Regions from separate parts of the Cytobacillus gottheilii genome, predicted to be linked through region 1. Evidence: predicted binding sites of a transcription regulator. Region 1 holds the regulator's gene; each other region holds the start of a gene.
The links. The regulator Rex, encoded in region 1, represses fermentation and respiration genes when NADH is low (regulators of the CRP and FNR family bind a similar motif). The targets are predictions, from matches to a motif close to TTGTGAAATATTTCACAA.

Region 1 (7,433 bases):
GAGGAAATCATGGGTGAACAGGCAATCTTTAGTGGTATAACGGAAATGAATCCGCGTCCTGCTGAATTAGCATTGATAGGGAAAGATATGGAGCCTGAAGCTGTTCATACCTTTGTACCGAATTATATTCGCCTGGCAGAAGCAGAAACAAAATGGCTGGAAGAGAATAAGAAGCAGAAGCTTTGAATAAATGGGGAAGTGTCAAAATGAATAAGTCGTTAACATTTCGGTTTATGAAGGAAGAAGACATAGAGGATGTTTTACAGATTGAACAGGCCTCCTTTACAACCCCATGGACGCGAGAGGCTTTTTATCATGAAATGACTCAAAATCGTTTTGCGGTATATGTTGTACTCGAAGAAGATGGAAAGATCATTGGCTACTGCGGCTCCTGGGTGGTTGTGGATGAAGTGCATATCACCAATGTTGCCATTCATCCTGATTACCGCGGCCAAAAGCTTGGAGAGGCATTAATGAGAAACATGATTGAAGTGGCGATTGAACTTGGTGCCGTATCAATGACACTTGAAGTGCGTGTCTCCAACCATATTGCACAAGCACTTTACCGCAAACTTGGTTTCCAAGATGGAGGCATTCGCAAAAATTATTATACAGATCTTCAAGAAGATGCTTTAGTAATGTGGGTGAACTTATGAGTGAGCAAAATCAATGGATAATGGGAATTGAAACAAGCTGTGATGAAACAGCTGTAGCAATTGTGAAAAATGGAAAAGAGATCGTTTCGAATATCGTCTCTTCTCAAATAGAAAGTCATAAAAGATTTGGCGGCGTAGTTCCGGAAATTGCCTCCAGACATCATGTTGAACAAATGACAATTGTCATTGAAGAGGCGATGAAGGAAGCAGATATTACGTTCTCTGACTTAACAGCCATTGCTGTCACGGAAGGGCCTGGGCTGGTGGGTGCTCTGCTGGTAGGAGTTAATGCGGCAAAAGCTCTGGCATTTGCACATAATATTCCGCTTGTTGGTGTTCACCACATAGCAGGTCATATTTATGCGAACCGCTTATTGACAGAGATGAAGTTTCCACTGCTGTCACTAGTCGTTTCTGGAGGACATACAGAGCTTGTTTATATGAAAGAGCACGGTCATTTCGAAGTAATCGGTGAAACACGAGATGATGCTGCTGGTGAAGCCTATGATAAGGTAGCGAGAACATTGAATCTGCCTTACCCAGGCGGACCTCATATTGACAGGCTTGCACAATTAGGCGAGCCAACAATTCCGCTGCCGCGTGCATGGCTGGAAGAGGATTCATATGATTTTAGCTTTAGCGGTTTAAAATCAGCAGTTATCAACACTGTCCACAATGCAGAACAGCGGGGAGAAAAAATAGAACCGGAAGCATTAGCTGCCAGTTTTCAGCAAAGTGTGATTGATGTACTTGTCACAAAAGCAGCAAAGGCAGCAAAGGCCTATAAGGTTAACCAAGTTTTATTAGCTGGGGGAGTAGCTGCTAATAAAGGCCTGCGTGCAGCCTTACAGGAAACCTTTGAACCTCTTGAAGAGATTGATCTGGTCATCCCTCCTTTATCATTATGTACGGATAATGCAGCAATGATTGCAGCTGCTGGCAGTATTTATTATGATAAAGGGATAAGATCACAGTTAAATCTCAATGCTAATCCTGGTCTCGATATATCTATCCACAATTCTTAAACAGTAGGAAAAAGTCCCTGTTCATACAGGGGCTATTTTTTGTGGATAAATAAATTAATTTTCAGAAAAATATAGTGGATATGTGGATAAGTGAACAACTTTTTGTGGATATTGTGGAAAAGTGTGTGGAATACTTATTTTTCAAGGGTTGGTTTGTTAATAAATTTGTGGATAAAAAAAGAACCGAGATGACAATAGTCCCGGTTCTTTTTTAGAGAATATTAATGTCTAAAGGGGGTACGATAATTAATCTGCTAGCTCAGTCCATTCTTCAAGAAGGGTCTCAAGCTCAAGTTTTGCCAGATCATTATCTGTTGTTATCTTTAGTACCCTCTCATGGTCTTGATAAACCTCAGGATCACATAAAAGTTGATCGAATTCTTCTATTTTGAGCTCAAGCTGCTCGATTTGTTTTTCGATCTCTTCTATTCTTCTTTTTCGCTGCCGTTCCAGTTTCTTGGCTTCTTTATCTAATTGGTAATTATTTTTTTCAGTCGAAGATACAGATTCAGCAGCTGCAGAAACAGCATCAAACTTTTCAAGCTCTTCCTGCTCCTTCTTTTTATCCACATAATAATCGTAATCCCCGAGAAACTCCTCCGCACCCTCTTTTGACAGTTCAATTACTTTTGATGTAATGCGGTTAATGAAATAGCGGTCATGAGAGACAAATAAGATGGTACCGGGATAATCAATTAAAGCATTTTCCAGAATCTCTTTACTGTCTAGGTCCAGGTGATTGGTAGGCTCGTCCAGTATTAGAAAATTAGATTTTTGCAGCATTAATTTGGCTAAAGCAAGACGCGCTTTTTCGCCGCCGCTTAACGTAGACACGGTTTTTAATACATCATCTCCTGAAAAAAGAAAGTTACCTAAAACGGTTCGGACGTCTTTTTCCAGCATTTGCGGATAATCGTCCCAAAGTTCATTTAAAACACGCTTATTGGATGTAAGCTCTGCTTGCTGCTGATCATAATACCCAATCGTTACATTGGAACCGTGCAGGATCTTACCTTGTAAGGCTGGAAGGTTTTCAATAATCGTCTTCAGCAAAGTAGATTTCCCAATTCCATTGGGTCCCACTAAAGCGACACTGTCTCCTCTAGTAATCCGGAATGAAAGGTTTTCAGAAACTGCTTCACCTGCATAGCCAATAGCGAGATCCATAACCTGCAGCACATCATTGCCTGATTGCCTGTCAATTTGAAAGCCAAAAGATGCTGATTTCTCATCGCCAAGGGGACGATCCATTACATCCATTCGTTCTAATTGTTTACGGCGGCTCTGTGCTCTTTTAGTCGTAGAGGCACGTGCAAGGTTCCGCTGAATAAAGTCCTGTAGCTTTGAGATCTCTTCCTGCTGCTTTTCATACTGCTTCATATCACGTTCAAAATCTGCAGCTTTCTGATCTAAGTAGCGGCTGTAGTTTCCGGTAAACTTTTTGATCTGATGACGGGAGATTTCGTAAACCTGCGTAACAACCTTGTCAAGGAAGTACCGGTCATGCGAAACAATTAAAATAGCTCCTTCATAGCTCTGCAGGTAAAATTCGAGCCATGAAAGGGTCTCGATGTCCAAATGGTTTGTTGGCTCATCAAGAATGAGCAGATCAGGTTTTGTTAAGAGCAGCTTACCGAGTGCAAGCCGTGTTTTCTGTCCGCCACTTAAAGATGATATTTTCGCATCATATCCTATGGTGTGAAAGTTCAGGCCGTGTAAAATCGAGCGGATATCTGCTTCATACTGGTAGCCGCCATTCTCTTTAAAGCTGACCTGAAGGCGATCATACTCTTTTAAAATGCGATTATACATTTCTTCATTGCTCATTGCGTTAGGATCAGACATTTTCTCTTCCAATGAACGCAATTCTTTTTCTTGCTGCTGTAATGAAGCAAAAACAGTCAGCATTTCATCCCAAATTGTCAGTTCAGATTCAAGTCCTGTATTTTGCGCCAAATAGCCGATTTCTACTTCCTTTGGCTTCATGATTTCCCCGCTGTCATAAGAAATATGGCCAGCGATTATTTTTAATAAAGTCGATTTGCCTGCCCCGTTTCGTCCAACGAGCGCAATGCGGTCTCTTGTTTGCACTTCCATTTTTATATTCGTTAAAATTGGATCAGCACCAAAGCTTTTATTGAGCTGATTAACTTGTAATAGTATCATGATTTTCACCTCTGCAATATAAGACAAGTGTATCGTATTCCGCTTAGGTTCGGCAATAAACCGACGTTATTTGAAGAAATTTGCAAATAAATATGTGAATATCAATACAAACTATACACAAATGCACCTAAAATAGTGTATGATTCTGTTGTGAGGTGTTAGTATATGGGAGATTTAACGCATTTTAATGAAGAAGGCAGAGCTAAGATGGTTGATATTGGCGAAAAAGCCGAAACCGTTCGCACAGCTATTGCCCATTCAAGTATAAAAGTAAATGAGGTCATATACGACAAGATTACGTCTAACAGTATGAAAAAAGGAGACGTATTAGCCGTTGCACAAGTTGCCGGAATTATGGCAAGTAAAAAAACATCTGACATTATTCCAATGTGCCACCCAATCATGCTTACAAGTGTGGACATTTCTTTTGAATGGAAGCTGACAGATTCTGATCATATTCTGCAAATTACGGCTACTGCCAAAACAAAAGGAAGCACAGGTGTTGAAATGGAAGCGTTAACAGCTGCTTCAGCTTGTGCGCTGACTGTATATGATATGTGCAAGGCCGTCGATAAAGGGATGATCATAGGGGAAACCTACTTACTAGAAAAAACAGGCGGCAAAAATGGGGATTTTAAAAGAACGGAGTAGGACGGAGAATACGGAGGTACAATGATGTCAACAGAACAAACCAAAATTCCGCAGGCTACTGCAAAGCGATTACCGCTGTATTATCGATTTTTAAAAAATCTGCATGCATCAGGTAAGCTTCGGGTTTCGTCTGCGGAATTAAGTGATGCTGTAAAAGTTGATTCTGCCACGATCAGAAGGGATTTTTCTTACTTTGGAGCACTTGGAAAAAAAGGCTATGGCTACAATGTGAATTATCTGCTGTCCTTCTTTAGAAAAACGCTCGACCAAGATGAAGTAACAAAGGTTGGTTTAATTGGTGTTGGTAATCTGGGGACTGCTTTATTAAACTATAACTTCTTAAAAAACAACAATACAAAAATTGAAGTGGGCTTTGATGTTTCGCCCGATAAAGTTAATCAAAAAATTGGGGATGTATCCGTTTATCATATGGACGATCTTGAGAAGGTCATTGAAGAAAATGACATCCAAGTTGTGATCTTAACTGTACCTTCACAGCATGCCCAAACGATTACAGATAGAATTTCACAAAGCACAGTAAAAGGAATTTTAAACTTTACTCCTGCTAGATTAACTGTGCCTCCAGCAATCAGGGTTCACCATATCGACTTAGCCGTGGAATTGCAATCATTAATTTATTTCTTAAAACATTACCCGGCAGATATGTAGGAGATCCCTCTAGGAAAGCATGTCTTATTCAAAATAAAAATGAGCCCTAATAAAGGCTCATTTTTTGTTTTCAAGATTTTTAAGCTTAAAGTGGAAGCTGATCATTTTGAGGCCAGCTCCAATGTCAAAGGTAGCAATGATAATGAGAAGGTTTGTTATGAATCCCCACTCTCCGTTTTGCTGAAGACTTTGAATAGCGATGTAGACAAATAGTATTCCAAGGATCAAATAAATGATGCCTGAAAACAGAGGAGTTCTTCTCATAGTACCCCTCCAAAAAATGCGGCCACTTGTTCCATTTCCTCCAGCCATTTTTCGATTTCTTCCATATTAAGCTGCATGACGACTACAAGAGAATTCATGGCCACGTGAGCAAAGATCGGCACAAGGATCCGCTTTGTTTTTACATATAGAAAGGCAAACGTGAACCCCATCGCTGAATAGAGAAGCAGATGTTCAAATTCAGTATGTGCTGCCGCGAAGATGACAGAGCTAAGGAGCGCTGATATGAAAAAATTGAAGCGTTTATGCAGGCTGCCGAAAATAATCTTCCGGAAAATGATTTCCTCCAAAATCGGTCCAATAATCGACACAACAATGATAACAATTGAAGACGTTTCAATGATACTCATGATTTGCTGTGTGTTCTCTGACCCCATTTCAATGCCAATCATATATTCAATATTTGCAGCAACAGATTGTGCAATCAGTGCTAAAAACACCCCGCCAATGGCCCAGGCGATCGATTTTACAACGGATGATTGCTCAGATAAACTACGCTCCACTTTCATATCCTTTCGCAGCAGGAAAAGAATGATGATGAGCGCTAGCGAAAAGCTAATCACAAGCCAAGAAGACACGGCCGTCCCTTCATCCATTCGAGTGCCAGTTATAAGCTCACTTCCAAATACCATAAGCGGCAAGCCGACAATGGAGGAAAGCTGCATGGCAATATACACAATTAAAATAATCCAGTATTCTTTTTTCAAATGATGATCTCCCTTATGACATAGAATCAAGCAAATGCTCTTTTAACCATTTTACTCATAAAGAGGAGCTTCTTTCAAATAGAAGGATACCTTGAACAGCCTTTATGCATAAAAAGAATGGGAATGTATATAATGAAGAGGTTGCCAGAAATGGATCTCTCTGGACTCTGGCGCAGGCAATAATAGACTTCCTTTTTAAGACTAAAATTTTTTATGAAAAATACAGCATCATGCTTGCAAATAAAAGTCAGAACTATTAATATAATAAATGTGTTAGCACTCAAGTCGATAGAGTGCTAATAAATAAATCACTACATAATGATTGAGGAGGTTGTTTCACTTGTTAAAGCCACTAGGTGATCGAATTATTATCGAGCTTGTTGAAACTGAAGAAAAAACTGCAAGCGGTATCGTGCTTCCAGACTCTGCAAAGGAAAAGCCGCAGGAAGGCAAAGTCGTAGCGGTTGGTACTGGACGCGTGCTTGAAAATGGTGAGCGTGTTGCATTGGAAGTTGCTGATGGCGACCGCATTATCTTCTCAAAATATGCTGGAACTGAAGTTAAATACGAAGGCAAAGAATATTTAATTCTGCGTGAAAACGATATTCTTGCAGTAATCGGATAAATCAAAAATAGACTTAGACTTATATTACTTTAAAATCTTTGAGGAGGTTATTACAAATGGCAAAAGAGATTAAATTCAGTGAAGAAGCTCGCCGCTCTATGCTGCGCGGGGTTGATACACTTGCAGATGCAGTAAAAGTAACTCTTGGACCAAAAGGACGCAACGTGGTTCTTGAGAAAAAATTCGGTTCTCCGTTAATTACAAATGACGGTGTGACAATCGCGAAAGAAATCGAACTTGAAGATGCATTCGAAAACATGGGTGCAAAACTTGTTGCAGAAGTAGCAAGCAAAACAAATGATGTTGCTGGTGACGGTACTACAACTGCAACGGTTCTTGCTCAAGCAATGATCCGCGAAGGTCTTAAAAACGTAACAGCTGGTGCAAACCCAATGGGGATCCGCAAAGGAATGGAAAAAGCGGTTCTTACAGCTGTTGAAGAGTTAAAAGCTATTTCTAAGCCAATCGAAGGCAAAGAGTCCATTGCACAGGTTGCTGCAATCTCTGCTGCTGACGAAGAAGTTGGCCAATTAATCGCTGAAGCAATGGAGCGCGTTGGCAACGACGGCGTGATCACAATTGAAGAATCTAAAGGCTTCACAACTGAGCTTGATGTGGTTGAAGGTATGCAATTTGACCGCGGATATGCATC
Region 2 (7,433 bases), 940 kb from region 1:
TAGGTTTGAATCTTTTCCAGCATATTTTTCTTCTTTAATCGCACATCATTCTGCAGGATTCCCTTTAATTTTTCAAGCCTGCGGTAAAGAGGCAAATAATGATAGTCATCTCTAAAAAGCTTTATAAACTTTTTACGGCTGAATAAACGAAATTTATCTACATAGAAATCCTCAGCTGGATAAAAGGTTTTGCTTATTTTTATTAAATAATTGGTTAGAATAGTTTGAAATACATCCGATCCTTTAAGGGCGGACAGCTGCTGAATTACTTTTGAAGACTGTGAATCCTTATCTTCAATGATCCTGATCAGCTTATCGTCCTTTTGTATTTCCATTTTCAGATCAATACAAAGTTTGACATAGTCCTGAAAGGTTGTCTGGCGGATTCTTTCCACTCCAAGTTCTGGCAGAGCTTCAGATATGTAATGCAGGAACAATCCGCTTGGGGCAATGATCATCAGCTGTTCCGGAGCAAAATTCTCTTTATATTGGTAAATAAAATAACTTATCCTGTGCAGCGCAATCGTCGTTTTGCCGCTGCCCGCTCCTCCCTGAACAATTATGGGCTTGTTCAAATCAGCTCGGATAATTTTATTCTGTTCTTCCTGGATCGTGGTAATAATTTCGGTGAGGCGATTACTTGAGCTTTTAGCTAAAGACTCCTGCAATAATTCATCTGTTGTGGTTAAGTCAATATCACGTATTTCCTGCATGAACCCGTCTTCAATCATAAATTGTCTCTTTAACGACAAATCACCAGAAAAACTCTCCTCATAGGATTCATACTGGACTGGTCCAAGTCTGCCCTCATAATAAAGGTTTGCAATCGGTGAGCGCCAATCCACTATGATTTGCTCCTGGCTTTCCCGAGAATATAAAGAAGTTTTGCCAAGATATAGAACTTCCTTTTCTCCTCCACCATCACGGTTAAAATCAATCCTCGCAAAATAAGGCGTTCTTCTGGCTTTTTTTAAAGACTTCAACTCATCCTTAGACATTTCAAAAAACCTTGCATTGGTTAACAGGGAAGAATAGCTTAAACTGGATTCAAGCCAATCGGTATCCGAAAAGGCTTCTTTCATATTTTCCTGAAATTGTTCCTTACTGGATTCAGCTGTTTTCACAACAGCTTCAATATACCGTTTAGTAAATTCTAATCGCTGCAGTTCTGTTTCGTAATCGGGGTGGTTCTGAAGAGACATTCTTTTTACCTCCAAAGATTAATTTCAGCCGCAATGGAGAAAGAAAAAGCACACAGCACTTCGCCCGGGAATTCTAATCATCCTAAGCTTTAAGTGCAAATGCTTTTAAGAATAGCAAAACGCGTGAGAAGAAGAATATATTATCAGAAAAATCTGGATCAGGCAATGTTTTATGAAAAAAAGCAGCGATACACGTTGTTCGGCAATGAACTAGGGTTTCCGAAAGCCGGTGGCCGGGGAGAATTTTTCTTATTGGATATTTACGAGGTTTTTTGGTCTTAGATATTTCTGGAATCTGTGCTTCTTGTTCTTTTTGGGAATGACTCGCCTTGGGGGATTCCTGAAATCTGTGGCGTCCGCTCTTTTCGGGAATGACTCGCCTTGGGGGATTCCTGAAATCTGTGGCTTCCGCTCTTTTCGGGAATGACTCGCCCGTGGTAATTCCTGAAATTTGTGCCTTCCGCTCTTTTCGGGAATGACTCGCCCGTGGTAATTCCTGAAATTTGTGCCTACCCCTCTTTTCGGGAATAACTCGCCTTGGGTAATTCCTGAAATCTGTGGCTTCCATTCTTTTCGGGAATGACTCGCCCGTGGTAATTCCTGAAACCTGTGCCTTCCCTGCTTTTCGGGAATGACTTGCCTTGGAGGATTCCTGAAATCTCTAGCTTCCATTCTTTTCGGGAATGACTCGCCTTGGGGGATTCCTGAAATCTGTGGCTTCCCTGCTTTTCGGGAATGACTCGCCTTGGGGGATTCCTGAAATCTGTGGCGTCCGCTCTTTTCGGGAATGACTCGCCTTGGGGGATTCCTGAAATCTGTGGCTTCCGCTCTTTTCGGGAATGACTCGCCCGTGGTAATTCCTGAAATTTGTGCCTTCCGCTCTTTTCGGGAATGACTCGCCCGTGGTAATTCCTGAAATTTGTGCCTACCCCTCTTTTCGGGAATAACTCGCCTTGGGTAATTCCTGAAATCTGTGGCTACCGCACTTTCCAGGAATGACTCGCCCGCAGTTATTCCTCTAAACTTTGACCCACACGTTTTTTAGGATTACTCCCACGCCCTAACTCTGACACACACACCTTTTAAGAAATATTCATTGGCCCTTACTTTAAAGAGAACTCTCCAATTAAAAAAGCCGGAAAATAAATTCCGACTTTCCCAGTAATAACCTTTATGGTATCTCAGGCGTTTCAACTTCTGGCAGTTCACCGCTTAAGCTTTCCATAAAAGCGACAAGCTGCTGCACTTCTTTATCTGTTAAGCCTAATGGATTGATCAGATCACTTTTGTTTACATGATCTCCTCCGCCGTCGTTATAGTAATTTACCACATCTTCTAAAGTGGCAAAGCTGCCATCATGCATAAATGGTGCCGTATGAGCTACACCTCTTAAACCCGTTGTACGGAATTTCCCTTTATCTTCTTCGTTTTTGGTTACCTCGTATCTTCCTTCATCACCTGTCATTCCAAGATTATGATAGCTATAATCAGAGAGCATTGGGCCGGCATGGCAGGTAATACAGCTTGCTTTTCCGGCAAAAAGCTTCATACCTTCTTGTGCATCTGCACTAATTGCATCCTCCTGACCCTGTAAATAGCGATCAAAGGCTGTATCTGAGATGACAATGGTTCGTTCAAATGCAGCGATTGCCTTCGCAATATTATTCGCACTGATCGGATCATTAAAAACAGTGTTAAATTGTTCTACATATGTTGGCACACCATTAAGTTCAATAACAAGTTCATCAATGTCCTGATTCATTTCCACTTCAGATTGTATCGGTCCGAGTGCCTGTTCTTCCAGACTTCCTGCTCTGCCGTCCCAAAAGTATTCAGGATAATAGCCCGAATTGATAATAGTGGGGCTATTTCTGCTCCCTTGTGCGCCTTCAAATCCAAAAAATGTTTCCAGTCCATCTCCATAACCTGCACCTGGAGCATGACATGTCATACAGCTCAATTTATTATTTCCAGACAATCTAGGATCAAAATAAAGTGTTTTTCCTAATTCAACCTTCTCATCTGTCATTTCATTATCAGCAGGTACTGGCATTTCACCTAACGGCTCAAACATCGCTTTTGCATTTTCTAACTCTTCATCGACACCAGCTGTTTCGGTTTCAGGCTGCTCTTTTTCAGGAGCTGCAGTATTCTCGTTTTCATTGCCGCACGCGCTGAGCATTAGAAGAACCATAAATATGAATAACGGATATCTTAATTTCATCAGTTACTCCCCCTCTTTTTCAATTTCCCAATGATAACGCTATCTTTATTTTTCAGTTTGAGTATATAACTAAAATAATGATGATTTAGCAACCATTTCCGAAAAGTTTGTGACACTTATCACAAATCAACTTATGCCTTGTAAACAACTTATTTAAGTTATAAAGACTGCAAAGTTATTTCATAAGATCCTATTATCTATCATTCTCTATTTAACAGATGTTATTTCTTTATACCTATTTTCATTATCATTATGTTTTTATTACCATAGTAATAATTTACTATTTATGTATTTTAATTGAAAAAAGTGTATTAATTCCCTTATAATGAACAGGAAAAAATTACATAACGAGGTGTAAACAGTGAAAACAAAAATTTTGGCAGTTTCTATGTTATCAACAGCACTATTATTAGCTGCATGTGGAAATGGCAGCAATGAGGAAACATCAGCAGCAAACGAAACTGAGGAAACAGTAAAATCTGAACAAACAGAGGAAGTTGAACCAGCAGAACAAGAAGAAACAGAGGAAAGCAGTCAGACAAGTGAATATTTAAATCCGCTCTTAGAAGAAACGGAAGGCACTATTGAAAGCATCTATAAAAACGAATCACCACAGTATACCCATAGTTTAGATGGCTTTAACATTTCCGTGAATCAATATGAAATGACTAAAATCACAGATATGAATCAGGATTACGCTTCTTATTTTAATGATGAAGTAAATGGGTATGTTGTTTCGGCAGAAGTGACACTCGAAAATACAACAGATAAAAATCTATACTATAATAACTTCCATAAAATCCAACTCGAAAATGAGTTAGATTATATAAATTCAGAAAGCAAAAATTTAATACCTGAAGACCAGCAGATTCAAAAGCTCAGAAAGAATCAAGATGAAATCAGCTTATATGAAGCTGGCGAAAAAGTAACCGGTTTGATAACGTTTATTTTAACAGAAGCAGAATTTGAAAAAATGAAAACAGTAACTCCTAAATATATTATTGAGGGTGGAATAGCTGATAATAAGGATTACTCCGGCAGTAATCTTGAAAACTCACCAGCCTATGATTTCGTCTATGCTGGTGAGCAGGCTTCTGCTGTTGCTGATCAGCCTTCGCTTTACCAGGATCGCCTCACAACAGATAACTGGGCTGATAAGACCATCCTCTTTGAAGAAGAAGGAATAAATGAGACAAAGCAAATCGGTGACGTAACAGTAACACTTGAAGGGGTCCAATACACCGATGTTGTTCCGACAGATGCGAATGCATCCATGTTCACTGATTTTGGTGACAGCGGAATTGTTGCCCTAACCGTTAAATTGAACATTGATAATCAGTCTGATTCTGCAGTTAATATTTCTAATTTAGGCACGATGCTTGATGTGGATGACAGCAGAGCAAGATATTTAAACGTTGCACAAGCTGAGCCACGAGATCCGCGTGAGATAGCTGCAGGAGAAGCTGGAGAGAAATATCATGTCTTTTTATTCAGAAAAGATGAATTTTCCATCTATAAAAAATTCACGCTGGAATTTGGTCCATTTTATCTTGAAAGCGGCGAAAAAGCATTCAAAGGCGAGCAAGCCATCTTTGAACTTCCAAATCCGCACCAATAATGCGCTAACAAACCCCAGAAGATTTTCTGGGGTTTTTCTGTTTTACCCAATCCCCCGTTCAAACCTTCCATGCTTATGTTCATGAGGGATATTTTAAAAGTCTTGTACACTCCGAGTGAGAATTCTGTACTGCTTCTAGTGTTGATATTTTATTATAAAGCTTTCTCCTTCAAATGCTCTGTAATTTCCTATTCTCACCATGATAAAATATTTATAGTTTCATAAAGTTTTAAAGCCGTTACAAATATAACGTCATTGTAAGAATGAGGTGATCATATGCCTGATTGGTCTTATCATACAATTTTTAAACCTTTCTTATCTCGCCTTCCTGCTCAAACCGGCAGAGCTTTTATTCACAATGCAATGAATACGATGGTTCATCTTCCGTTCGGCAGCAGGCTTGTTGAATTTTTAGGACATTTAAAACCATCAGCTTCTCTAGAGCAACCATTTTTTAGATACCAGCTGAAAAGCAGAGTCGGATTAAGCGGGAGAATTGATCCGCATTTACTTGGCACATCGGCATTTAATCAGCTTGGTTTTGGCTTCTTAGAAATTGGCCCGGTTTCCCTTCATCAGGATGCAGCAGAAGAAATGCCTTTATTTTCAGAAGATCGAAATTCCTTATATTTACCATCACAAACCTATTCAATTGGCTTAAGTCAAACCATCACACAGTTAAAAAAGCATACAATGGATATTCCATTATTAATCCGGCTTCGCCATCCCCGGGGAAACGCAATTGAAAAGCAAAACGAGCTCCGTGAAATGGCTCATAGATTAGAAGAGTTTGCAGCCGCTTTTGTGATCGAAGCCGATGGGGATGGCTGCAATCTCGAGGAAATCAGCAGGATGGCTGCATCCCTTCCATGTCCCGTTATTCCCGCTATAAAGGCTGAAGATATTAGCATCATAGAATGGGAGCACTTAACAAAACATGAAATGATATTGATTGATACAGATCAGCATGGTTCAATTGAATCTCTTCTGGAAGATGTTCAGAATTTACAGCGCTATACAAACATCATGGTTTCAGGAAGCATTCATGAGCCCGATGACGCTGTAAAACTTTATCATGCCGGCTGCAGATTTATGATGCTATCAGAAGGGTATGTTATATCAGGTCCAGGACTTCCAAAGCGCATCAACGAGGCACTTGCAGATGAAAGCAAAGAAGACATTTCTAATGGAAAGCAATCTGGCTGGATTTATTTTTGGCTTTTTGGGTTATGCATTTTAATTGGCGGACTTATTGCCTTGCTGTTCAGTATGAGCAGAGTGATTTTACCTTATGATGAAACTTTTTTGGGCATGACAAGAGAACAGCTTTTGCTCGTTAACCCGAAAATCATCCAATTCATGGCACATGATCGGATGACACTTGCCGGAACAATGATTTCAGGAGGGTTTCTGTATATGCAGCTGGCAAAACATGCTGTCAGAAACAACATCCATTGGGCAAGAAAAGCTGTCATTATTGCAGGCACTGCTGGTTTTCTTGGTATTCTCTTATTCATTGGGTTTGGGTACTTCGATTGGCTGCATGGATTACTTTGGCTGATCCTCTTGCCTTTTTTTATCCTTGGGTCAAAAAAAACGAAGGAAGCACGGCAATCTCCCTTGTCTAAAAACAGAAAAAATACAGCAGCATGGAAAACAGCCCTCTGGGGGCAGCTATGCTTTGTTGTACTTGGATTTTCATTTGTCATAGGGGGAATTGTGATCTCGGTCATTGGCGTATCAAATGTTTTTGTAAGCACAGATTTAACTTTTATCTGTATGACACCAGAACAGCTCAGCATGTTAAATGAACAGCTGATTCCTGTCATAGCACATGACCGCGCCGGGTTTGGCAGCGCCTTGTTTAGCGTTGGACTGCTCGTACTAATGATTTCATTGTGGGGATTTCATGAAGGAGCAAGCTGGGTATGGAACACACTTTTGATTGGGGGAATCCCTGCTTTTGCTGCAGGGATTTCAACCCATTTTATCATCGGCTATACTTCTTTTATCCACTTGCTTCCTGCCTATTTTGCTCTATTTTTATTTGTGGCAGGACTGCTGCTATCAAGGAGATTTTTAAGAAAATAAACAATCACAAAATACTATTAGTAAAATCACGAATCAGCTTAGGTAAAGTATGAAACGTATATGGCTTATACACACGTTCGGTCCACTTATGACCGCCTTTGCCGAATACACCGAGATTAATAGAAGGGATATTCAGCTGTGTCATTGTTTTAAGAGGCAGAGGAAAGAGAGCGTCCATAGCAGGGAAGTTTTTCCGCAATGTGCTTATATCTTCCTCGCTTCCTTGAAATGACATAAAGCTTCCGTCGGCTAAATAGGGGAAATATTTTCTTACCTTAAAGGTTTCCCCTGTTTCAGC
Region 3 (7,433 bases), 1.9 Mb from region 1:
TTCGGCCAAATTGCCGCAGCCAATGCTTTAAGCGATGTCTATGCGATGGGCGGTCACCCGAAAACGGTATTAAACATTGTCGGCTATCCAGTTAAAAAACTAGGTGCTGATATGCTCTCTGAGATTTTAAGAGGAGCCGCTGATAAAGTAAAAGAGTCAGGTGCAGTAACAGTTGGCGGTCATTCTATTGATGATCAGGAGCCTAAGTTTGGTCTTTCTGTTACAGGCATTGTACATCCGGATAAAGTATGGAAAAATGTAGGCGCATTGCCTGGTGATGTTTTAGTGTTAACGAAGCCAATTGGTGTGGGTATTATAACTACAGGCATTAAGAGAAATGCTGTTACAAGTGAGCAAGAAAAAAGAGTTACTGAAGTTATGGCCGAATTAAATAAAACAGCCGCAGAAATTCTGATGGATTTTTCGCCGCATGCAGTTACAGACGTAACAGGATTTGGGCTTCTTGGACATGGAAGCGAGATGGCTAAAGGAAGCAATGTTAGCTTAGAAATCACTGTCGATCATGTACCGGTGTTAGAAGGTGCAAAAGAACTGGCAGAGGCTGGAGTAGTGCCTGGCGGTTCTAAAGCGAATCATAAGTGGCTGTTGAACGATGTCGATTATGGATCAATAGGTCAAGATATACAGCTTCTTCTATGTGATGCGATTACATCAGGCGGTTTGCTCGTCGCAATGCCGGAAGAACAAGCGCAGACATATGTGGAGAAATTGCATCAGGCAGGCTTGATCCATTCCTCCATCATTGGGAGAGTAACGAATCCGAAAGAAAAGCTGATTTTCATTCATGAATAATCTATATCGGCAGATTCCATTATAAAATCTCAGAGCTTTGCTCTGAGATTTTTGGTTTTAATAAATTACTCTACTGCTTGGAAGGATTTCCGTCTGCTGAACCAATGAGCGAGCAAATACATAATTGTCAGGATTATAAATGAATAATGCAGGGACCAATCTATTTTTTTATATAAATCAATTACACTTAACAAAGGCAAACCAATATATGCACCAAAAATCCCAAAGATCATCGCTTTTATAAAAGGATTTAGTTTCGGTTTAATTTGCATTAACAGCATAGCAAAAACCGGAAGAAGAGATAATCTAAAAGAAAAGCTGACAGTTGCAATAGGTATAACTTTTACAGGGTACGCCCATTTTCCTAAACCAACTCCAACAATATCAAGAACTTCTGACAAAACCATTAATAGTAAACCTGCAGCAAAAATGCGGGCTGAACTATTACGGTCTCGAAAGACTAACCAAATAACCCATGGAATGATAATCATTGCCAACGCGATCCACCATTGCCATGTAAACAAGAAAGCATTATTTACTGCTTCCATCGTTAACCTGTTTGCTTCAACAATTCTTTCCGTGGCTTTATCAATTTGATTTAAACCTTCCTGATAAGTCATACATATCATCCTTCTTACTTTAAATTATCTCTAGTTCATTAAATCTTTGCTGTTTTTTTGAACTGTAGATCCTTAATATTTCCAATTCTCTACTATTCATTCGTAATTACAGGATGATATGGAAGTTATCAGGGAATTACTTATTTATTACTGGTTGCAGACTTCATCACTTGAGAGATCATATGACGCTAATTTATCATAACAATCACCATGAGGTCTTCTGCCCTGTCAAATTGCTGCTAATACGGCACTCTATAAAAAAACAGGCTGACAATCCGTTTTGTCAGCCTGTTTTTTTATCTATTCTATTTTGTATCATTACACTCATTTGTGAATGGTTTTACCTCTGAATGAGATCACTTATTTTTGTTTAAGTTTATCCAGCATATCCACTGTCATCTTCCGTAAGTCAAAGTTGGCTTTGAAGCCCCATTCTTCGACTGCGGCAGAGTCATCAATGGAATTTGGCCAGCTATCAGCGATTGCTTGGCGAATAGGGTCAACCTGATACGTAATTTCAAAATGAGGAATATGTTTTCTAATTTCTGCAGCAATCTGTTCAGGTTCGAAGCTCATTGCAGTAACGTTAAACGAATTGCGGTGCTTTAGCTTACTTGGATCGGCTTCCATTAATTGAACGATTGCATCCAAAGCATCTGGCATATACATCATATCCATATATGTTCCTTTATCAATATAGGAAGTATATTTGCCATTCTTAACTGCTTCATAGTAGATTTCCACAGCGTAGTCCGTTGTTCCGCCGCCTGGAGGAGTGACATATGAAATTAAACCAGGAAAACGCAATCCTCTTGTGTCCACTCCGAACTTATGAAAATAATAATCTGACAACAATTCTCCAGCTACCTTATTTACTCCATACATCGTTGTTGGTCGATGTATAGTATCCTGCGGTGTTCGATCTTTAGGTGTTGATGGTCCAAATGCACCAATTGAGCTTGGTGTGAAGAATTGGGCATTTAATTCTCGTGCCGTTTCAAGAGCGTTCATCAGTCCGCCCATGTTTAGATTCCAAGCAAAAACAGGGTTTGCTTCAGCTGTTGCCGACAACAGGGCAGCCATATGGATTACACTATCAACATTGTATTTTTTTGCAACCTCTAACATCGTCCGTGCATCCGTCACGTCTACCATTTCAAAAGGTCCAGACAAAGCGGCTTCTGTCTCATTTTTTCGTATATCCGTTGCGATAACTTGATCTGCACCATAAATTTCTCTTAATTTCACTGTAAGCTCTGAACCAATTTGCCCTAATGCCCCAGTAATCATTATTCGTTTCATTCTCATCCCCAGCCCTTTCTAATGTGAAGACAAAGCTCTATAGCTCTATTGATATTAATAAACTTTTACTATTTGATGAAAGTTCCAAGGAATTTGGAAGGTAAAGTGACGAGGGAATTTCAAGTCTTTTCCTTTACCAGTTAGAAGGGAAGGATCACACGTTCCCTTCCCTTCACCTATTTCTTTATATCAATCCCATTTCCTTGCCAACTTTTTGATAAATACCAATTGCTTCATCAAGCATATCAGTTGTATGTGCTGCAGAAGGCATATTTCTTACTCGGCCAGTTCCTCTTGGTACTGTCGGAAACACGATCGATTTTGCATAAACACCCTCTTCATTTAGGCGCTTGCTGAACTCCTGCGTTTTTACTTCGTCTCCGATAATGCATGGTGTTATGGGTGTTTCACTTTCTCCAATGTCAAAGCCAAGCTTTTTCAAGCCATCCTTAAGGTAATTAGCATTTTCCCATAGCTTTTCATTTAGCTCGGTGCTTTCCATTAAGATTTCAATTGATTTAATACATGCAGCAATATCTGCAGGTGTTAAAGATGTGGAGAATAAGAATGGTCTGCTGCGGACCTTTAACCAATCAATTAACGATTGCTTTCCGGCAACATAGCCGCCTACAACCCCAATTGCTTTTGAAAGTGTCCCAATTTGGAAATCAATTTTATCGGATAAACCAAAATGCTTAACAGTACCCGCTCCTTTGCCCAGAACGCCTGAACCATGTGCATCATCTACATATGTAATTAAGTCGAACTCTTCTGCAATCTCCACAATCTCTGGCAGCTTCGCAATGTCTCCGTCCATAGAGAAAACACCATCTGTAATCACCATGATTTTATTATAAAGACCTGACTCGGTTGCTTCTTTCGCCTTCGCACGTAAATCATCCATATCTGAATGATTGAATCGAATGATTTTTGCTTTTGATAGACGGCAGCCGTCAATAATAGAAGCGTGGTTTAATTCATCAGACAAAATGGCATCATTTTTATCCATTACAGCTGAAATAGCAGCCATATTGCAATTAAATCCTGATTGATAAGCAATTGCTGCTTCGGTATACTTAAATTGTGCAAGTTTTTCTTCAAGCTCCAAATGGATATCGAGTGTACCGTTAATCGTTCTAACAGCCCCTGCTCCTACACCATATTTTTCTACAGCTTCTCTTGCAGCTTTCTTTAATTTTTCATCTGTTGCCAGTCCTAAATAATTATTAGAAGATAAATTAATGAGTTCTTTCCCATTAATTTTGATCTTTGGACCATTTGGACTCTCCAATGGATCAATTACATTATATAAACCTCTGCCTTTTAGATCATTTAAATTTTCATCAAGGAATGAATCTAATTTTTTGCTTGTCATAAATTTAGCCTCCATTCGATTCTTTAATCAAATAATACATTTGTCCTCTCTGTGAGGACAGCGAAAACCTTATACTGTTGAGTATTTCCACTTATAACTTTATCATATTTTTTTGTTTTGTACATATATAGCGGACATAAATTTCTGAGACTTATGCATGAATTTACGCTCCCATCCCATACTATTGGTGAAAATATTCGCTTTTATCCTTCGAAGGAAGGGGTGAATATTTATACATGCAATTGATCTGTTTACTCTACCAATTTGAAGGGAACGGCTCAAATAGAAAGAAATTAGGAGGAAATATAGAATGCAGCAGCAATTAAATGTAACTTCAGAAATCGGTAGACTTAAAACAGTTATGCTACATAGACCAGGATTAGAAATCGAGCATTTAATGCCACAATACTTAGAAAGACTATTATTCGATGATACTCCTCACCTTCCCATCATTCAAAAAGAACATGACTATTTTGCACAACAATTAACGAATAGAGACATCGAAGTTCTATATCTTGACGTTTTAATGAAAGAAGCCGTACAGAATCAGGATGCAAGGCAATATTTTATGGATGAGATCTTAAAAGATGGCTTGGAAAACTTAGACGGCTCATACGATAGTGTAAAAGAGTACTTTCAATCATTAGGAGGAGACGAGCTCGTCAGCATCGTCATGTCAGGAGTCCCTAAATCAAAAATTCCTAAAAGCAAGCAAGTGCACCTGCATGAAATAACAAATGAGCACTATCCGTTTTATTTAGATCCGATGCCAAATCTTTATTTTACGAGAGATCCAGCAGCGGTCATTGGGAATGGGCTTTCCATTAATCGTATGTATGAGCCTGCCAGAAGGCGTGAGTCCATCTTTGTTGATACGATTATGAAGTATCACCCCTGCTTTCGAGACGCTCAAACACAAACGTACTTCTCCAGGAATGATGTTTATTCAATGGAGGGCGGCGATCAGCTTGTTTTAAGCAGTGAAGTTTTAGCAATTGGCGTAAGTGCAAGAACAACTGCCCAAGGTATTGAAAAATTAGCATCAGAAGTGTTTAAACAGAACAATACATTTAAGAAAGTAATGGCAGTTGAGATTCCGAAAAAACGAGCTTATATGCATTTAGATACTGTGTTTACGATGGTTGATTATGACAAATTCACTTATCATCCTGGGATTGAAAGTGAAGAAGGCGGACTTAATATCTATATTCTTGAAAAAACAAGCGAAGAAGGCGAATTTGCGATTTCCAGGAAATCTGATTTAACAAGTGCATTAAAGGAAGTGTTAAATCTTAAAGAAATCACTCTAATTCCCTGTGGTGGCGGATGTCCGATCGCAGCTGCCCGGGAACAATGGAATGATGGCTCTAATACACTTTCCATCGCACCAGGCGTTGTTGTTACCTACGACCGCAACACAGTTACAAATAACGTTCTCCGTGAACATGGAATTGAAGTCATCGAAATTGAAAGCTCAGAACTGTCAAGAGGCCGTGGAGGCCCGCGTTGCATGAGCATGCCACTGGTTAGGGAGAATTTATAAGTAAAGCGAGGGATTCCTATGATTGGAGTCCCTCGCTTTATGTTTATTTTGCTATTGAACTGCTCTTATCTTTTAAAAAAAAGAACTTTAATGGAATTACTGCATGTAATAAAAACAGGAACATTATGCAGTAAACTAAAAAAGCTAAATCAGGTGCAAATATTTGAAAGCTTCTCCACGGAATTTGTTGTGTGATTACAATCATTGGAATGGCACCAAGCGAAATAACCACAAATATTGTAGAGAGAAAATAGGTCAGATATCTTTTCTTTACTTGACTCTTTCTCATAATTCTCATGATAGCCAAAATAATAAGGAATATAATGATGGCAAGCAATATCCATTGAAACAATAAAGACTGATCGGGCAATGCTTCTGTATGATCATGGATTAGTAAATCTCTAATTCCATTCATTATATAATAAACCTGTGGGTCTTCAAGTGAGTGGTACTTATTCGTTAAAAGAATAGCAGCCTGATGTATTTCCGGCCGAAAATACATCTCAGCTCTAAAATCACGGGTAGCGCCGCCATGAAATAAGAATCTTCCTTCTTCGTTAAAATGCCAGCCCATTCCATACGAATTTCCATCTTCAGGGAGTGATGTGAAAAGTCTCATGCCTTCTTCAGAGATGATGTCTTTGTTCCCTTCTAATAAAAATGTTAGAAATTTTGTTAGGTCGGTTGCCGTCGATGCAATATATCCGTATGGTGCCCCAGCTGGATCGTATAAAAATTCACTTTTAACCGGCTTGCCAAACCATGACTCAAAACCAGGTACTAAATGTAACTCACGGACTTGTTCTACACTTGCTCCTGTATGATTCATTTCTAATGGTTTAAAAACTTGGCTCACTAGAAAATCACCAAAAGATTCCCCGCTGACATGCTCTACAATTTCTCCCAGCAGCAAGTAATTAGCAGAGTTATATTCATATTTTTCTCCTGGTGAGTGAGCGAGTTTTACACCACTCAGTTCCTTTATCGCTGCTGAAATATCCCAGTTTTCAGTGTTTTCTCTATCTGTTACCTTTAAACCATCATACTGAGAAATTCCACTCGTTTGTCTCAATAAGTGGTAAACTGTGATTTCATGGTCATGTGAGGCAACATATTTAAACTCTGGTATATATGTATCAATGGACTGATCAAGTTCAATTTTTCCCTCTTCTGCAAGAATCAAAATGGCAAGTGCTGTAAAAGGTTTACTCAAAGATCCAGTCAGAAAAGGGGTGTCATCTGTCACGACTTCTCCATTACTTAATATTCCCCATTGCTCATTGATGATCTCTACCCCTCCATCAATAATGGTAAGAGCTGCTCCAGGAATTTGATACTGGTCCATTGCATCCTTAATATATTCATTAATTTTATCAGTTTTATTATTTTGAGCACTTACTTCGAAAGATGGAACTATTGTTAGAAAAATGTAGAGGATAACTAAATACCTTTTCATTCTTTTTCTCCTCCAACACATATATATATTTCTACCATCTTTTTTAGTGTTCTATAGGATTCATCCAAATCAAAGTTTTCATCAATTAACTTTTGATAAGCAAGTCCATCAAAACAAGCTAACAGGATGCTTGACAGCCCCTCAGATTTTTTCTTATTCATTATAAAATGATCCTCAAGTGGCTGTGCTAGACTTCTTTTCCCGGATTGCAAAATGGCCTTTACTTCATCTTTATACTCTTCTTTTTTCAGCCCCAGAGAATAGAGTTCATATCTAAACCTATACCAATCAGGGTCTTCTTCAACTCTAGATTGAATTTCCTGC
Region 4 (7,433 bases), 520 kb from region 1:
GCTGAGGAAAAGCAGCGTGAACAAGCCCAAAAGCAAGCTGAAAAAGAACAAGAGAAATTAAAGAAACAAGAAGAGAAAGCAAATAAAGAGAAGAAAGCTGAAGAAAAGGCTAACGAAAATAAGAAGGAATAGTAAACAAGGTGTTTCATGAATATGGAATTTACAAGGAGAAAGAGAACAGTATAGAACAGGAGCCGTTTGGTTCCTGTTTTTCTATATAAAAAATTTAATAATAGAACAGAAGGAAAATATGGTACTTTTATATTGAACATGCAAAGAATGGCTTAATAGAAAATGACGGGCAGCTAAACTTTATGTGATTCTCCCGCTTTGTAAAAAATTGGCCACATGTTGTTTGTGAAGAACATTTCCGATTTTGTCATGTAAACTTATAAATTTTCGATAGAGGTGTCATCAGTGTTCCAGATAAAAAAACAATCTGATACGGTAGTCATTGTGCTTCATGAAATCTATGGGATCAATCAGCATATCAAGGATGTTTGTCAATCGTTATCAGAACATGGACTTGATATCATATGTCCAAATTTTCTCGAACAAGAAGTTCCTTTTAAATATGATCAAGAAGAAATGGCTTATCAAAGTTTTATTAACAAAATCGATATGCAAGCTACTTTAAAAATCGTGAAGAATATAGCAGATGAAGTGAAGGGTCAATATAGAATAATATTTTTGCTTGGTTTTAGTATTGGAGCGACAATTGCCTGGTTATGCAGTACTGAAAAACACATAGATGGAATTGTTGGATATTATGGTTCACGGATAAGAAAGTATCCGGAAGTGTCTCCGGTATGCCCTTCCATGCTCTTTTTCCCGGAAAGAGAAACTTCGTTTAATGTAGATGAATTAATTGATATTTTGAATAAAAGAGATAACGTTAAGATCCATAAAATGAATGGCCTCCATGGATTTAGTGATCCGTATTCTCAAAAATACAATAAAGAATCAGCACAGAGAGCAGAAGGAGAAATGATTCGCTTCCTTAAGAAACAGGTTTAAGGAAAGCCTAGTTTCCAATTAACTTAGAAGTTAAGGAGTGTATTTATGCAAAAAAGCAGTTCTATTAAATATTCTGTACTAGTTTCTTTTGAAAAATCTATATAACAGTTTTTTCTTCAATTGTTAAATAGCCTCACAATATAAAAGGAGTGTTGAAAAGAAAACATTTCAACGGATAAATATAACTTTTATTGTGAATAACTGAACATGATACAGTTGTATAAATTTAATGAAACAGAGTAATTTTAAGAAAATAAAAGAATTTGGAATAAAAAGAGTTATTATCAAGGATGATTAACGCTTACATGAGTGAAAATCGACTTTGAGGATTTCAGTTTTCTCCTTTAGAATAGGGTTACGAACAAAAGGAGGCTATAAAATGAAAACATTATTTAAAATGTTATCAGATTATGGGAAGTTTAACTATGAGCAAATCAAGGAAAGCATTCCAGAGCCAAACGAAGAGTCACGTTATGTTGTTTACTACGGATCACTGATGGAACCATCAACAACTACAAAGACAAATAATATAAAGCATTATCCTAAATTTGAAAAGCCGATTACGCTGTAATCGGCTTTTTCTTTTGCAGTTTCGGTATGCTTGTGAAACAAGAAAATCCGGGGCGTCACTGTGACTGCTTAAAACTCAAACTCATCCGCCCAGCTATCAGTTTTCGGAAGTGTTCTTCATTGATTATTTTAATCGGCAGACCTTCTGCCTGGAGTGCAGCCGCCTTTTTTTCCTTCGAGCTCACACCAGCACTGCCAACCAGTGCTTTATCCTGTGTGCCGACAACAAGATAACTGGTTTGTTTTGTTACACCGCTTTTAAGCAATCCGCCATGATCCACAACCTGCTGCATGGCTTCCGCACGATCCATCCCAGCTAATTCACCTGTAAATACAATATGTTTTCCGTAAAGAGGATGCTGTTCATCAAACTCTGTTTTGCTTGTTGTAATAGAAGAAATCACTGGAGCACTGGCAAACCGTTTCTTTGCTGGTACCGCTGTTTTTTTACCGAAAGTAGTTTGGTGCTTTAATTCTGAAAAGGACTTTAACGAAACAGAACGATAGGTGCTTAAAAATGTTTCCAGTGATTTACGTCTTTTTGCTTTGACACAGTTGATGACAAGCTGTGCACATGTAATTGCATCTGATAAAGCATGATGATGCTGATCTAATTGGACGCCAAAACGTTCAGCTCGATCCTTGAGAGAGCCGCTGACTCTTTCACGGCCAAGTGCACATGAGCTGATGGGAATACTGCATGCATAAGTGAATTCAGGGATATCCAGTTTGTATGTGAGCAAGCAGTTTTTCAGCACACTCATATCAAACTGAGCATTATGAGCAATTATGAGATGCTCTCCTTGAAAATATTGCTGAATCTCCTTCCACACTTCATCAAATGTAGGTGCATTTCTAACATCATCTTCAGTAATTCCATGCACCCGCACCATCCCAGGATCCATGAACAATGTTGGAGGCTGAATAAGATAATATTTTTCGTCTATAATTGAGTTGTTTTGAACAAATGCCATTCCGATTGAACAGGCGCTGTCCAGACGGTTATTGGCAATTTCAAAGTCAATCGCAATAAAATCCATCGTTTTTCTCCCTTCATACAGAGATTGTTTATTCATAGTTTAATAGAAAAAGCAGGGAAAATCCAAGTGGAGGGTTTTACCTGTGAAACAAGAAAATTCGGGGCGTCACTGTGACCGTGTCCAAATTGTGAACCAAAAACCAATAAAATTAAATATTGTGAAGTTCTTCACACAATAAATTCTAGTTATCTTGTATAATAAACCTATAAACAATATACCTAAAGAAGAAACCTATCGCATGTATATGTGAAACATTGAGCAAACTTAGGAGGTTATAAAATGAAAAAACAATTAGTAATGATCGGGAACGGCATGGCGGGCGTAAGAGCAATCGAAGAAATTCTTAAATTAAATAAAGAAGAATTTGAAATGACGATCTTTGGAAAAGAGCCATATCCTAACTATAACCGCATCCAGTTATCACATGTGCTGCAGGGTGATACAACAGTGGAAGAGATCATCATGAATGATTGGGATTGGTATAAGGAGAATCATATTCAGCTATTTACAAACGAAAGCATTGTGAAAATCAATCCTGAAAACAAAACAGTGGAGAGCAGCAATGGGCGTATCACTGCATATGACAAGTTAATTATAGCGACAGGTTCGAGTCCGTTTATTCTGCCAGTAAAGGGTGCAGAAAAACAGGGCGTAACTGGTTTTCGTGATATACATGATTGTGAAGTAATGATCAAGACGGCAGAGTCTTATAAAAAAGCGGTTGTCATTGGCGGAGGTCTGCTAGGACTTGAAGCAGCACGCGGTCTAATTGATCTTGGCATGACGGTTGATGTGGTTCACTTAATGCCGCATCTAATGGAAAGGCAGCTTGATCCAACAGCATCACAAATGCTGCAGAGAGAACTTGAAAGCCAGGGAATGAACTTCCTGATGGAAAAACAGACAGAAGAAATCCTCGGTGAGGACCGGGTAACTGGCATTCGTTTCACAGATGGAAGCGAAACGGCTGCTGATTTAGTCGTCATGGCTGTTGGAATTAAACCGAATATTGAGGTTGCAGCGGCATGTGGCCTGGAAGTGAATCGCGGAATTGTCGTCAACGACTATATTGAAACAAGTATTCCTGATATTTATGCAGTCGGCGAATGTGCAGAGCACCGGGAAGTCACATATGGTCTTGTAGCTCCATTATATGAGCAAGCAAAAGTGCTTGCAGAAACAATCGTTGGCAAACGCGAAAGTACTTATGAAGGTTCAATTACGGGCACACAATTAAAGGTCTCTGGTGTGGACTTATATTCTGCCGGAGAAATAATGGATGACCCATCTGTAAAAGCGATCAAAGTTCACAATGAATTTGATGGCATTTATAAGAAAATTCTTGTCCGTGACAACAAGATTGCAGGAATTGTTCTTTATGGTAATACAAAGGACAGCAGCAAGCTATTCCGGATGATGATGGGCAAAGAAGAAATTACCGACCTTACAGACATCTCTCTTCTGCAGAAAGCAGGAGAGGAAGGAGCCGAGGATATCGGTTCGATCCCGGCTGATGAAGTGGTTTGCGGCTGTAATGGTGTGACAAAAGGGACCATCGTTAAAGCCATCCAAACACAAGGCTTAACAACATTAAACCAAGTTTCCGGTTGCACAAATGCCGGCAGATCCTGCGGACGCTGTAAACCGCTTGTGAATGACATTTTAATGCATACACTTGGCGACAGCTTTGATGCTTCTCTTGCAAAAGATTCGCTTTGCGGCTGTACAGCACTCAGCCGGGATGAAGTCGTAGAAGAAATTCGCACAAAAGGCTTAACAGCAGTAAAAGAAGTGATGAACGTTCTCGAATGGAAGCAGGAGGAAGGCTGCAGCAAATGCCGCCCAGCGATCAATTACTTCCTGGGCATGGTTCATATGGATGCTTACGAGGATGACCGCGATTCTCGACTTGTAAATGAAAAAATGCATGCAAACATTCAAAAGGATGGCACATACTCTGTTGTACCACGGATGTATGGCGGCGTGACAAATGCAAAAGATTTAATGAAAATTGCCCAAATCGCTGAAAAATATAATGTTCCACTTGTGAAGTTAACAGGAGGACAGAGAATCGGCCTGTTTGGCGTAAAACGTGAGGACCTGACAGCTGTATGGCAGGAGCTTGATATGCCATCTGGATATGCGTACGGAAAAACATTAAGAACAGTTAAAACCTGTGTTGGCTCCCAATTCTGCCGCTTTGGCACACAGGATTCCATGTCACTCGGAATGGAGCTTGAGAAGAAATTTGAACGGCTTGATACACCTCATAAAGTGAAGATGGGCGTATCTGCCTGCCCGAGAAACTGTGCAGAATCAGGCATTAAAGACTTAGGATATGTAGGAATTGACGGCGGCTGGGAGATCTATGTTGGTGGAAACGGCGGTACAGATCTGCGTGCAGGCGATCTAGCGTGGACCGTCACAACAGAAGCAGAGGTAATGGAATACTCCAGCGCATTTTTGCAGTATTACCGTGAAACAGCAAACTATCTGGAACGGACTTCCACATGGCTTGAAAGACTTGGCTTAGATCATGTAAAAGCTCACTTGGCTGATAAAAACATACGAGAAAAGCTGAATGATCGTCTTGACCAAACATTACAGCGCTACAATGAGCCGTGGAAGCAAGCGATAGAAGATCAAAAAGTAAATGAAAAATATTACTCTACTAAAGAAGTAGAACTAGTTTAAGGAGGCTGATCAAATGAGAAGAATTGAAGTTTATCCATATTCAAAGTTATACGAACAAATGGGGCAGCCGGTAACGGTTGGCGATTCCAATATCGCATTATTCAAACTTTCAAATGGAGAAGTGCATGCAATAGAAAATAGGAGCCCCCATCCAAAAGGCGGTATTTTATCTGAGGGGCTTGTGAGCGGGCATTATGTTTTCTGTCCGCTCTATGATTGGAAAATCTCGCTGCTGGACGGACTTGTGCAAAGTCCAGATACCGGAAGCGTAAAAAAGTATGAAGTAAAAGTAGAGGGTGACAAGGTATATATTTTGCTAGATTAATGGAAAGGGTGAAGCATGATGAACAAAGGGAAGGTATTTTTAGTCGGAGCAGGACCGGGGGATCTGAAACTCATTACAGTAAAAGGGATGGAAGCCATCACCAAGGCTGATGTCATTCTCTATGATCGATTGCTGAACCCGCAATTATTAATGGAAGCTAAGGAAAATTGTGAATTTATTTATAGCGGTAAGCTGCCGGATCGCCATATTTTACGGCAGGAAACCATTAATAGCCTGCTGGTTGAAAAAGCGCTGGAAGGAAAAACAGTCGTCCGCTTAAAAGGAGGCGACCCTTCCGTCTTCGGGAGAGTTGGCGAAGAAGCGGAAGAACTTGCTATTAATGAAATAGAATATGAAATTGTTCCCGGAATCACTTCCGGGATAGCGGCAGCCGCTTATGCGGGCATCCCTGTTACACACCGTGCGTATGCAGGATCTTTCGCTGTTGTGACTGCGCATGATCAATCAGCTGACGGCAAGCCAAGCATCAATTGGGCTGGCCTGGCACAGGGGGTGGATACGATCGCCTTTTATATGGGCATTAAAAACCTTCCTTTCATTTGCGAAAATTTAACAGCATACGGGAAGTCGCCTGATACACCTGTTATCTTAATTCAGTGGGGCACGTATGGAAGACAAAAGACGCTAGAAGGCACACTTGCGACCATTGCAGAGCTTGCAAAAGAACAGCAATTCTTAAATCCAGCGATAACACTAGTTGGTGAGATTGTGAAACTAAGAGAAAAATTGAACTGGTTTGAAAAGAAACCGATGTACGGAAGACAGATTCTGCTTGCCCGCTCAGGGGTGACAGAAAGCCGAATTGCTAATAAGCTTCGCGATCTTGGTGCCGATGTAATCGAATTTCCGAAAATGAAAGCAAAAAAAGAAAGAGTGGAACTGCCAAATCTCAGCGAGTACAGTAACATTTTGTTTACCTCTCCAGAAAGTGTGGATGATTTCTTTGCCCTTTTAAAAGAGGAAAAACTGGACATTCGTTCTGTCCCAAGGAATGTGTATGGCGCCTCAAGCAAGTCGATCGCAAAGCTTGCGCAGTTCGGAATTATGGCATCAAATATGCCTGAAGATGTAAATCAAAATCAACTGTTAGTCATTGGCGAGAAAAACATAGAGCCGGTATATGAAAATGCACATTACTTTTATACACATGAAATGATCATAGACGAGAGCTATTTCCCGATATATAACCGCCTGTTTGAGGACGCAGCGATAGAAAGTGTCATCATCCCGAGCGGCAGGGCATTTACAACAATGATGACAGCGGCGAAGAAAATGAACATGGAACCAGCCTCCTTTTTAAAAGGGAAAATGCTATACTGTATGGGAAAAAAGAGCAGCAATGCAACCTCGGAATTAACGAATGAACATATTACAATTCCCGAAAAGCCGACAGCTGATGAGCTGCTCCATATGATGATTTCTCAGGGCAAGGAGCTGACACGTTGAAAGCAGTGTTGTATATCGGGCATGGCAGCCGAAACTCCAGCAGCAATGAAGAATTCCATGCCTTTATTCAGGAAGTTAAACCGCATATTAATGCAGCGATACAGGAGGTAGGATTTCTTGAAAATGCGTCACCCTCCATTTCAGAAGCAGTTGCAGCATGTGTTGAAAAAGGTGCTTCGGAACTCTTTGTTATGCCTGTTTTACTTTTAGCTGGTATTCACGGTAAAGAGGATATTCCTAAAGAAATTGCAAAAATGAAGGAACGCTACCCACATATGTTATTTCGGTATGGAAGAGAACTAGGGGCTGATCCTCTCGCT

Region 2: J1899_RS06590 (cytochrome-c peroxidase) is a predicted target of Rex. The motif match lies at 3,534-3,551, and genes of this name have one in related genera.
Region 3: arcA (arginine deiminase) is a predicted target of Rex. The motif match lies at 4,296-4,313, and genes of this name have one in related genera.
Region 4: nirB (nitrite reductase large subunit NirB) is a predicted target of Rex. The motif match lies at 2,783-2,800, and genes of this name have one in related genera.

The regions. Positions count from the first base shown of each region.
Region 1 is NZ_CP071709.1:392,676-400,108, forward strand. Features, by position in the region: gene tsaB (tRNA (adenosine(37)-N6)-threonylcarbamoyltransferase complex dimerization subunit type 1 TsaB) at 1-186, shown strand, start outside; gene rimI (ribosomal protein S18-alanine N-acetyltransferase) at 207-656, shown strand; gene tsaD (tRNA (adenosine(37)-N6)-threonylcarbamoyltransferase complex transferase subunit TsaD) at 653-1,681, shown strand; gene J1899_RS02110 (ABC-F family ATP-binding cassette domain-containing protein) at 1,928-3,847, opposite strand; gene moaC (cyclic pyranopterin monophosphate synthase MoaC) at 4,013-4,498, shown strand; gene J1899_RS02120 (redox-sensing transcriptional repressor Rex) at 4,523-5,167, shown strand; gene J1899_RS02125 (YdiK family protein) at 5,225-5,431, opposite strand; gene J1899_RS02130 (CPBP family intramembrane glutamic endopeptidase) at 5,428-6,156, opposite strand; gene groES (co-chaperone GroES) at 6,497-6,781, shown strand; gene groL (chaperonin GroEL) at 6,838-7,433, shown strand, end outside.
Region 2 is NZ_CP071709.1:1,332,098-1,339,530, reverse strand. Features, by position in the region: gene J1899_RS06595 (HelD family protein) at 1-1,202, opposite strand, end outside; gene J1899_RS06590 (cytochrome-c peroxidase) at 2,374-3,426, opposite strand; gene J1899_RS06585 (DUF5068 domain-containing protein) at 3,788-5,044, shown strand; gene J1899_RS06580 (dihydroorotate dehydrogenase) at 5,321-7,135, shown strand; gene J1899_RS06575 (M20/M25/M40 family metallo-hydrolase) at 7,140-7,433, opposite strand, start outside.
Region 3 is NZ_CP071709.1:2,311,271-2,318,703, reverse strand. Features, by position in the region: gene selD (selenide, water dikinase SelD) at 1-813, shown strand, start outside; gene J1899_RS11465 (CBO0543 family protein) at 879-1,433, opposite strand; gene J1899_RS11460 (L-threonine 3-dehydrogenase) at 1,794-2,735, opposite strand; gene J1899_RS11455 (glycine C-acetyltransferase) at 2,920-4,110, opposite strand; gene arcA (arginine deiminase) at 4,421-5,653, shown strand; gene J1899_RS11445 (serine hydrolase domain-containing protein) at 5,697-7,109, opposite strand; gene J1899_RS11440 (TetR/AcrR family transcriptional regulator) at 7,106-7,433, opposite strand, start outside.
Region 4 is NZ_CP071709.1:909,507-916,939, forward strand. Features, by position in the region: gene J1899_RS04370 (DUF5667 domain-containing protein) at 1-132, shown strand, start outside; gene J1899_RS04375 (dienelactone hydrolase family protein) at 418-1,017, shown strand; gene J1899_RS04380 (hypothetical protein) at 1,397-1,588, shown strand; gene J1899_RS04385 (exonuclease domain-containing protein) at 1,644-2,627, opposite strand; gene nirB (nitrite reductase large subunit NirB) at 2,907-5,321, shown strand; gene nirD (nitrite reductase small subunit NirD) at 5,335-5,646, shown strand; gene cobA (uroporphyrinogen-III C-methyltransferase) at 5,662-7,113, shown strand; gene J1899_RS04405 (sirohydrochlorin chelatase) at 7,119-7,433, shown strand, end outside.